DNA from 3 places in the Amycolatopsis sp. NPDC089917 genome. Region 2 is predicted to be linked to each of the others. Evidence: riboswitches for the same ligand, from Rfam matches in the RefSeq annotation. Region 2 holds a riboswitch; each other region holds the start of a gene.
The links. A riboswitch is a leader RNA that binds a small molecule or an ion and turns the genes downstream of it on or off. The one in region 2 is predicted to bind S-adenosylmethionine.

Region 1: another riboswitch for S-adenosylmethionine. It lies ahead of thrC (threonine synthase); the one in region 2 lies ahead of AB0N89_RS17420 (ATP-binding cassette domain-containing protein).
Region 3: another riboswitch for S-adenosylmethionine. It lies ahead of AB0N89_RS04295 (aminotransferase class V-fold PLP-dependent enzyme); the one in region 2 lies ahead of AB0N89_RS17420 (ATP-binding cassette domain-containing protein).

The regions. Positions count from the first base shown of each region.
Region 1 is NZ_JBFBGL010000024.1:56,844-59,101, reverse strand. Features, by position in the region: gene holA (DNA polymerase III subunit delta) at 1-736, opposite strand, end outside; SAM riboswitch class I at 872-1,004, shown strand; gene thrC (threonine synthase) at 1,018-2,258, shown strand, end outside.
Region 2 is NZ_JBFBGL010000021.1:32,587-34,844, forward strand. Features, by position in the region: gene AB0N89_RS17415 (4-(cytidine 5'-diphospho)-2-C-methyl-D-erythritol kinase) at 1-125, opposite strand, end outside; gene AB0N89_RS17420 (ATP-binding cassette domain-containing protein) at 248-1,258, opposite strand; SAM riboswitch class I at 1,472-1,562, opposite strand; gene rsmA (16S rRNA (adenine(1518)-N(6)/adenine(1519)-N(6))-dimethyltransferase RsmA) at 1,810-2,258, opposite strand, start outside.
Region 3 is NZ_JBFBGL010000003.1:195,853-198,110, forward strand. Features, by position in the region: gene AB0N89_RS04295 (aminotransferase class V-fold PLP-dependent enzyme) at 1-958, opposite strand, end outside; SAM riboswitch class IV at 991-1,105, opposite strand; gene AB0N89_RS04300 (M23 family metallopeptidase) at 1,234-1,917, opposite strand; gene AB0N89_RS04305 (potassium/proton antiporter) at 2,048-2,258, opposite strand, start outside.

The DNA of each region.
Region 1 (2,258 bases), on a different contig from region 2:
TCCGGACGGCGTCGGCGAGGGCGTCCGCGACCAGCACGTGGGGAACACCCAGCTGCATCGCCCAGCGCAGCGACTCCAGCGCCGCCGTCTTGTCGCCGGCGACGGCCTTCTCGGCGACGGCGAACCCGTTCACGTCCGCGCGCCCCCGGTGATAGCGCCGGACAGCCTGCTCGTCGACCGTGCCACCGGCGTCCGCGACGAGCTGGGTCGCGGCCGACGACAGCTCGCGCAGATCCGAGCCGACGGCGTCGATCAGCGCGAGCACGGCCGCACCGTCGATCTTCCCGCCTACCCGGCGGACCTCGTTGCGGACAAAGGATTCCCGTTCGGCGGGCTTGGTCAGCTTCGGGCACTCGACGATCTCCGCCCCGGCCTTTTTCAGGGCCGCCGGAAGCGCCTTCGCGGCCTTGCTCCGGCCGCCTCCGCTGTGCACGACGACGAGCACGATGCCGTCGGCGGGCGCCTTGACGTAGGCCATCACCCCGTCGGAGAGCTCCTGCGAGATGTCGTGCGCGGATTCGAGGACGATCACCCTGCCCTCGGCGAACAGCGAGGGGCTGACCATCTCCGCGAGGGCGGGGACTGTGAGGTCCGACACCCGGATCCGGGTCAGATCCGCCGTCGGATCGGCCGCTTTGGCCGCGTCCGAGGCGCTGCGGACCGCGCGTTCGATCAGCAGCTCTTCCTCACCGAGAACCAGGACCAGCGGCGATGGGGCGGAAGCTTGCGTCGTCACGGTGACGATCCTGCCACTCCTCCTCTCGTGTGCTTTGTCCGGTGATGTGTTCCGGGCACGGTGGCCCCATCTGAGCCTCATGTCGTACGGTGTTGGCGAGGCGACGCGATCACGCGCGTGCCGACAATCGAATACCGCTCATCCAGAGGGGCAGAGGGAACGGCCCGATGAAGCCCCGGCAACCGGCGTCAGCCTGTCATCCCGCGATCGCGGGGTAGCTGACGAACACGGTGCCAATTCCGGCCCGCCACGGCGGGGCAGATGAGGAAAGGAACCTCGCGATGACCGCAACCCTCGGCACGACTTCCACCACCAAGACCCCGGATCTCGGACCGGCCGTCGAACTGGTGTCGAAGGAAGAGGGCCACCGGCAGCCGCTCGCTCCCGAATTCGTTTCCGCCGAGGACTTCTCGCCGCTCGAGGTCGCCTACGACTTCGGCCGCGTGCGCCGCGAGGACATCGAAGCCGGGCCGAAGAACATCTGGCGCTACAAGAAGCTCCTTCCCGTTCCCTCGAACGTCGAAGAGATCCCCAACACCGAACCCGGCGCCACCCGGCTGATCCAGGCCGACAGGCTCGCGAAAGCCTTGGGCGTCAAGAAGGTCTGGGTCAAGGACGACACCGGCAATCCCACTCACTCGTTCAAGGACCGCGTGGTCGCCGTCGCACTGGCCGCCGCCCGCGAGTTCGGGTTCGACGTGCTCGCCTGTCCGTCGACCGGCAACCTGGCCAACGCGGTCGCCGCCGCCGCGGCCCGCGCGGGCTGGCGGTCGGTCGTGCTGATCCCGAAGACCCTTGAGCGCGCCAAGATCCTCACCACCGCCGTGTACGACGGCGACCTGATCGCGGTCGACGGCAACTACGACGACGTGAACCGGCTCGCCACCCAGCTCGCGGCCGAGCAGGAGACCTGGGCGTTCGTCAACGTGAACGTCCGGCCGTACTACTCCGAAGGCTCCAAGACGCTGGCCTTCGAGGTCGCCGAGCAGCTCGGCTGGCGGCTTCCCTCCCAGATCGTGGTGCCGATCGCCTCCGGTTCGCAGCTCACCAAGGTGGACAAGGGTTTCCGCGAGTTCGGGCAGCTCGGCCTCGTCGACGAAACGCCGTACAAGGTGTTCGGCGCGCAGGCCACCGGGTGTTCCCCCGTCTCGGCGGCCTTCCGCGCGGGTCACGACGTCGTCCAGCCGGTCAAGCCGGACACCATCGCCCGGTCGCTGGCGATCGGCAACCCGGCCGACGGCCCCTACGTCCTCGACGTGGTCAACCGCACCGGCGGCGCGATCGAAGACGTCACCGACGAAGAGGTCGTCGAGGGCATCCGGCTGCTCGCCCGCACCGAGGGCATCTTCACCGAGACCGCCGGCGGGGTCACCGTCGCGACGGCGAAGAAGCTCATCGAGACCGGCAAGCTCAACCCCGACGAGGAGATCGTTCTCCTGATCACCGGCGACGGCCTCAAGACCCTCGACGCCGTCGAGGACAAGATCGGCCCGAAGGCCACTGTCAGCGCCTCGGCCGACGC
Region 2 (2,258 bases):
GAAAGCGCCTGGAACACGGTCACCAGCTCGTGGTAGCCGTCCGGGCGTACGTCACCGACCGCCAAGTGCAAGTTGACCTTGGCGGGAACCCGGACGGTTACTGGGGGCGGTACGACGGCGAGCACGACTCAAGCCTACGTGGCCGCTCCACTTACGCTGTCACCAGGAGAAAAGAGAACAGGTCGAGTCAGACACGAACGGGCCGCCCCGGACGGATTTCGTCCTGAGCGGCCCATTCTCGGAGAAATCAGGCTGCGACGCCCTGCGGTCCGCGGACCGGGTGGGTCACGTGGCCGCCGCGTTCGGCGATCCAGGCGAGGGCGGCGTCCGCGCGCTCACCACGCACACCGAGGCGGAACCGGCCGACCGGCGTGTCGCCGATCCGGGTCAGGCCGCCCCCGATGGTGGCGAGTTCGACGTCGAAGCGACCGGCTGCCTCGGGCAGCAGCGCGCCGACCGAAGCGAAACCGACGAGCACGACGTCCACCGCGCGGTCGTACTTCGAGGCCTGCGCCCGGCCGGTCTCGATCGTGGGCAGCAGCGCCTGCGCGGTCCGGCTGTTCGGGTCGGAGATCAGGTCGAGCACCGATCCGCGTTCGATGACCGCCCCGGCCTCGAGGACCGCGACGTCGTCGCACACACGACGGACGACGCCGGCGTCGGGAGTGGTGAGCAGCACGGTGACCCCGAGCTCGGCACGCGCCCGGTCGAGCACGGTCAGGACCGCGCCGGACTCTTCGGGCTGCACACCCGAGGTCGGGTCGTCGGCCAAAAGCACGGACGGCCCGGCGGCCAAGGCCTTGGCGATGGCCACTCGGCGCAGCTGCCCCTCGGACAGTTCGCCCGGTCGCTGCCCGGCTCGTGGGGTGAGCCCGACCAGGTCGAGCAGGTTGCCGACCCGGTTGCGGCGCTGCGGTCCGTCGAGGCCGAGCTGCTCGAGCGGCGACGCGATGTTGCCGGCGATGGTGCGCTCGGCGAGCAGCTCCGGCTTGGTGCTCACGACACCGACCTGGCGGCGGATCTCGCGCAGACGGCGACCGTCGAGGGTTCCGGTGTTGAGGCCGTCGAGGCGGACGACACCCCGGTCGGGGCGCTCCTGGAGCCCGATGCAACGAGCGAGGGTCGACTTGCCCGAGCCGGCCGGACCGACGACTCCGAACAGCGAGCCCGCCTGGATGTCCACGCTCACGTCGCGCAGGGCGACGACGGGATTTCCGTTGAGGGGAAAGGACTTGGACAGGTTTTCGACAGTGATCACGAAAGGCTCCATGCAAATGGGGCGCTGCTTCTTTCGAGCGCGCCAACCGTCACCGAGTGACCGTCCTGAGCGGACGGGTTTCAGAGGTAAGGGAAAAGAGACTCAGGCAGTAACGGTGGAGCGTCGACACGCACTTACCGTGCGGCGACCTTCATCGACGACACGTCGCCTGGTCAGCAGGAGCGGGTGGGTGACCCTGTTCATTAGGCACAGCCTCCATCGGTCCTGGCTGTAGCACCTGCCCTGTGGAGGGTGGTTGCTGCGACTTCGGCGAGCCAGGTCTCTCAGTCGCTCGGGATGGCTCACTGAGTAAAACCGATCCCACTGGATGAAAGCAAGCGCGTAGGCGCAGATCACACGTCTGGTCGCGTCCATCATACAGGATGAGCTGTCCATATTTTGAGACAAAGGCGGACGCATTCGTGCTACGGCGAGGCCGCTGCCTGCGAAGACAGATGTGGATCATGCAGATCCAGGAGAGGGTTACGCAGTCGTGCTGACATCCACCGGCACCGCGCTCACGCGGCGCCGGTCACACCTGCGACAGATGGTCAGCCTGCCGCGGCGGCGATCCGGGCGAACTGATGGACATCCAACTGCTCTCCACGGGTTTTGGGGTCGATACCCGCCTTTTCGAGCAACTCCCCCGCCCGTTCGGCGGAACCCGCCCATGACGCCAACGCCGCACGCAGAGTCTTCCGACGCTGCGAGAAGGCGGCATCGACCACCGCGAACAACCGCTCGCGCTCCACGGACGACACCACGTCGCCACGCTCGAAAGCGACCAGCGCGGAATCCACGTTCGGAACAGGCCAGAAGACCGCACGGGGCACCGCGGCGACCTTGCGCGCCTTGCCGTACCACGCCAGCTTGACGCTGGGCACGCCATAAGTCCGGCTTCCCGGGCCGGCCGCCATACGGTCCGCGACCTCGGTCTGGACCATTACGAGACCGCTGGTCAGCGACGGCAACTCGGCCAGCAGGTGAAGCACGACGGGCA
Region 3 (2,258 bases), on a different contig from region 2:
CGTCCTCGTGGGCGACGATGGCGTCCCAGTTCTCGGACAGCGCCTCGCAGGCGACGCCGAGCGCGTAGACGCCGACGGTGTTGGGGGAACCTGCTTCGTGCCGCTCGGCGCCCGCGTTCCAGACCACGCCGAAGTCTTCGGCTTCGCGGGTGACGAGCTTCGTCGCACCGCCGCCGGCGAGGTACGGCTGGGCGGCGCGCAGCCAGTCGGCACGGCCGATCAGCGCACCGGCGCCGAAGGGCGCGTACAGCTTGTGGCCCGACAGCGCGATGTAGTCGACGTCCAGCTTGCGCACGGAGATCTTGCGGTGCGGCGCGAGCTGCGCCGCGTCCAGCGCGATCCGGGCGCCGTGCCGGCGCGCGACGGCCGCGATCTCCTTGACGGGCAACAGTTCCCCGGTCACGTTGGACGCGCCGGTGATGACGACCAGCCGCGGGCCCTGCGGGCAGTCCGCGAGCGCTTCGTCCACAGCGGACACCGCGGCGAGGCGGGTGCGCGGGGTCTCGATCCGGCGGACGTTCGGGCCCTTCCACGGCAGCAGCGCGGCGTGGTGGTCGGTGTCGAACACGACGACCGACGTGTGCTTCGGCAGGCTACGGGCGAGAAGGTTGAAGGAATCGGTGGTGTTGCGGGTGAAAACGACGGTATCGGTCGACCGCGCGTCGACGAAGTCGCGCAGGATCCCGCGCGTGCGCTCGTAAAGCCTGGTGGAGATCTGCGAGGCGAACCCGGCGCCGCGGTGGACGCTGGCGTACCAGGGAAGGAACTCGTCGACCGCGTCGCGCACCTTGTCCAGACACGGGGCGCTCGCCGCGTGATCGAGGTTGGCGTAGCCGATTTCGCCGCCGGTGACCAGCGGAACCCGCAGACCGGCACACGCCACCGTCGGAATTTCGTGCGAGACAACGGTTTCCGCGACGGCGGCGGGGGCGTTCGTGCGTTCGAGAGCGAGAGTCATGGTCATCCTCCGGGCCAGGGGACCCGACGAGGATCCCGCGCTTGCCCGTCGCACCACGCGACGAGCCAGGTCCTCACCCGGGGCACCCCACCGCGGAAGGAGGGTTGCCGGCCAGCTAGCCGGGGCTTGACGCTGACACTCGTGACCTACGAACGAAGTTAGCGGATCAGCGGGCGATCAAGCCACCCCTTGTCCGCATCTTGAGACGCCGCTCACGTACTCCGCAAGCGAAAAGAACCGTTGCCCGGCGCCGCGCCGCGCCGGGCAACGGGAGGTCAGACGCGGAATCGGCCCGGCAACGGGACGATCGAACGCGAAGAGACCTCGGTCGCGGTACCGGAGTACTGATCGGTGCCCGCGGTGAACTGCCAGCCGCCGAACGTCTTGCCGTCGACAGCCTCGCCGTAGGCCTCGGCGACCTTGGTCGAGACCTCGTCGTAGGACATGCCGTTCCAGTTGCCCGCGCCGACGCCGAAGTCGCGCGAGTCGCCGCCCTGGGCCGCGGCCGCGGGCAGGGTCCACAGGGTGAAGTGCACGTGGGCGCCGGTGCTGCTGCCACCGCAGGGCAGCGCGTTGCCGGTCCGGCCGAGGGCGTCGCCAGGAGCGACCTTCTGGCCGTCGGTGACCGAAATGCGCTCCATGTGGTAGTACCCGGTCCGCCAGCCGCCGTCGTGATCGACGGTCACCCAGTCACCGCCCGAGCAGTGCTGGATCCGGACCGTGCCGGCCAGCGGGGCGCGGACGGTCTTGTCACCGGGACTGAAGTCGATGGCGTTCTTCACGCCGGAGTTCCCGTCGTCCGAGTGGATCCCCGCCGAGTAGACCGACTGGCCCGTGTCGAAGGGCAAGCCGAACGCCGGGAAGGCGCCGGCCGCGGAAGCCGCCGGCGCGGCGAGAACCACTCCGACGAGTGTGGCCGCGGCCCCCAGACCGGCGAACCGTGCAGGAAGTTTCGTCACCTTGCGTACTCCTTACCCCGTGACACTCACCCATTCGATGGAGTCGATTGCCGGGAAAGTAATCCAAAAGGAGTACAAAGGGAAGAATTTTCTGAGATCAACCGACGAACAGCTGGTGCCGGTTCGTGACCTACTGGCCGGATTCGCCCTTCCACCTGGCGAGGCGTCCGGCGCGGTCGACGGCGCGGAGCCGTCGTTCGGCCGCGTCACGGGCGTCGGAGGTGGTCACGACGAGTAACTGGTCGCGTTCCTGGAGGCGGGTGTTCTTGTTGGGCGTGAAGCCGGCGCCGCCGCGGACGAGGAGGCTGATCGTCGCCCCCACCGGCAGCCGCAGTTCGGCC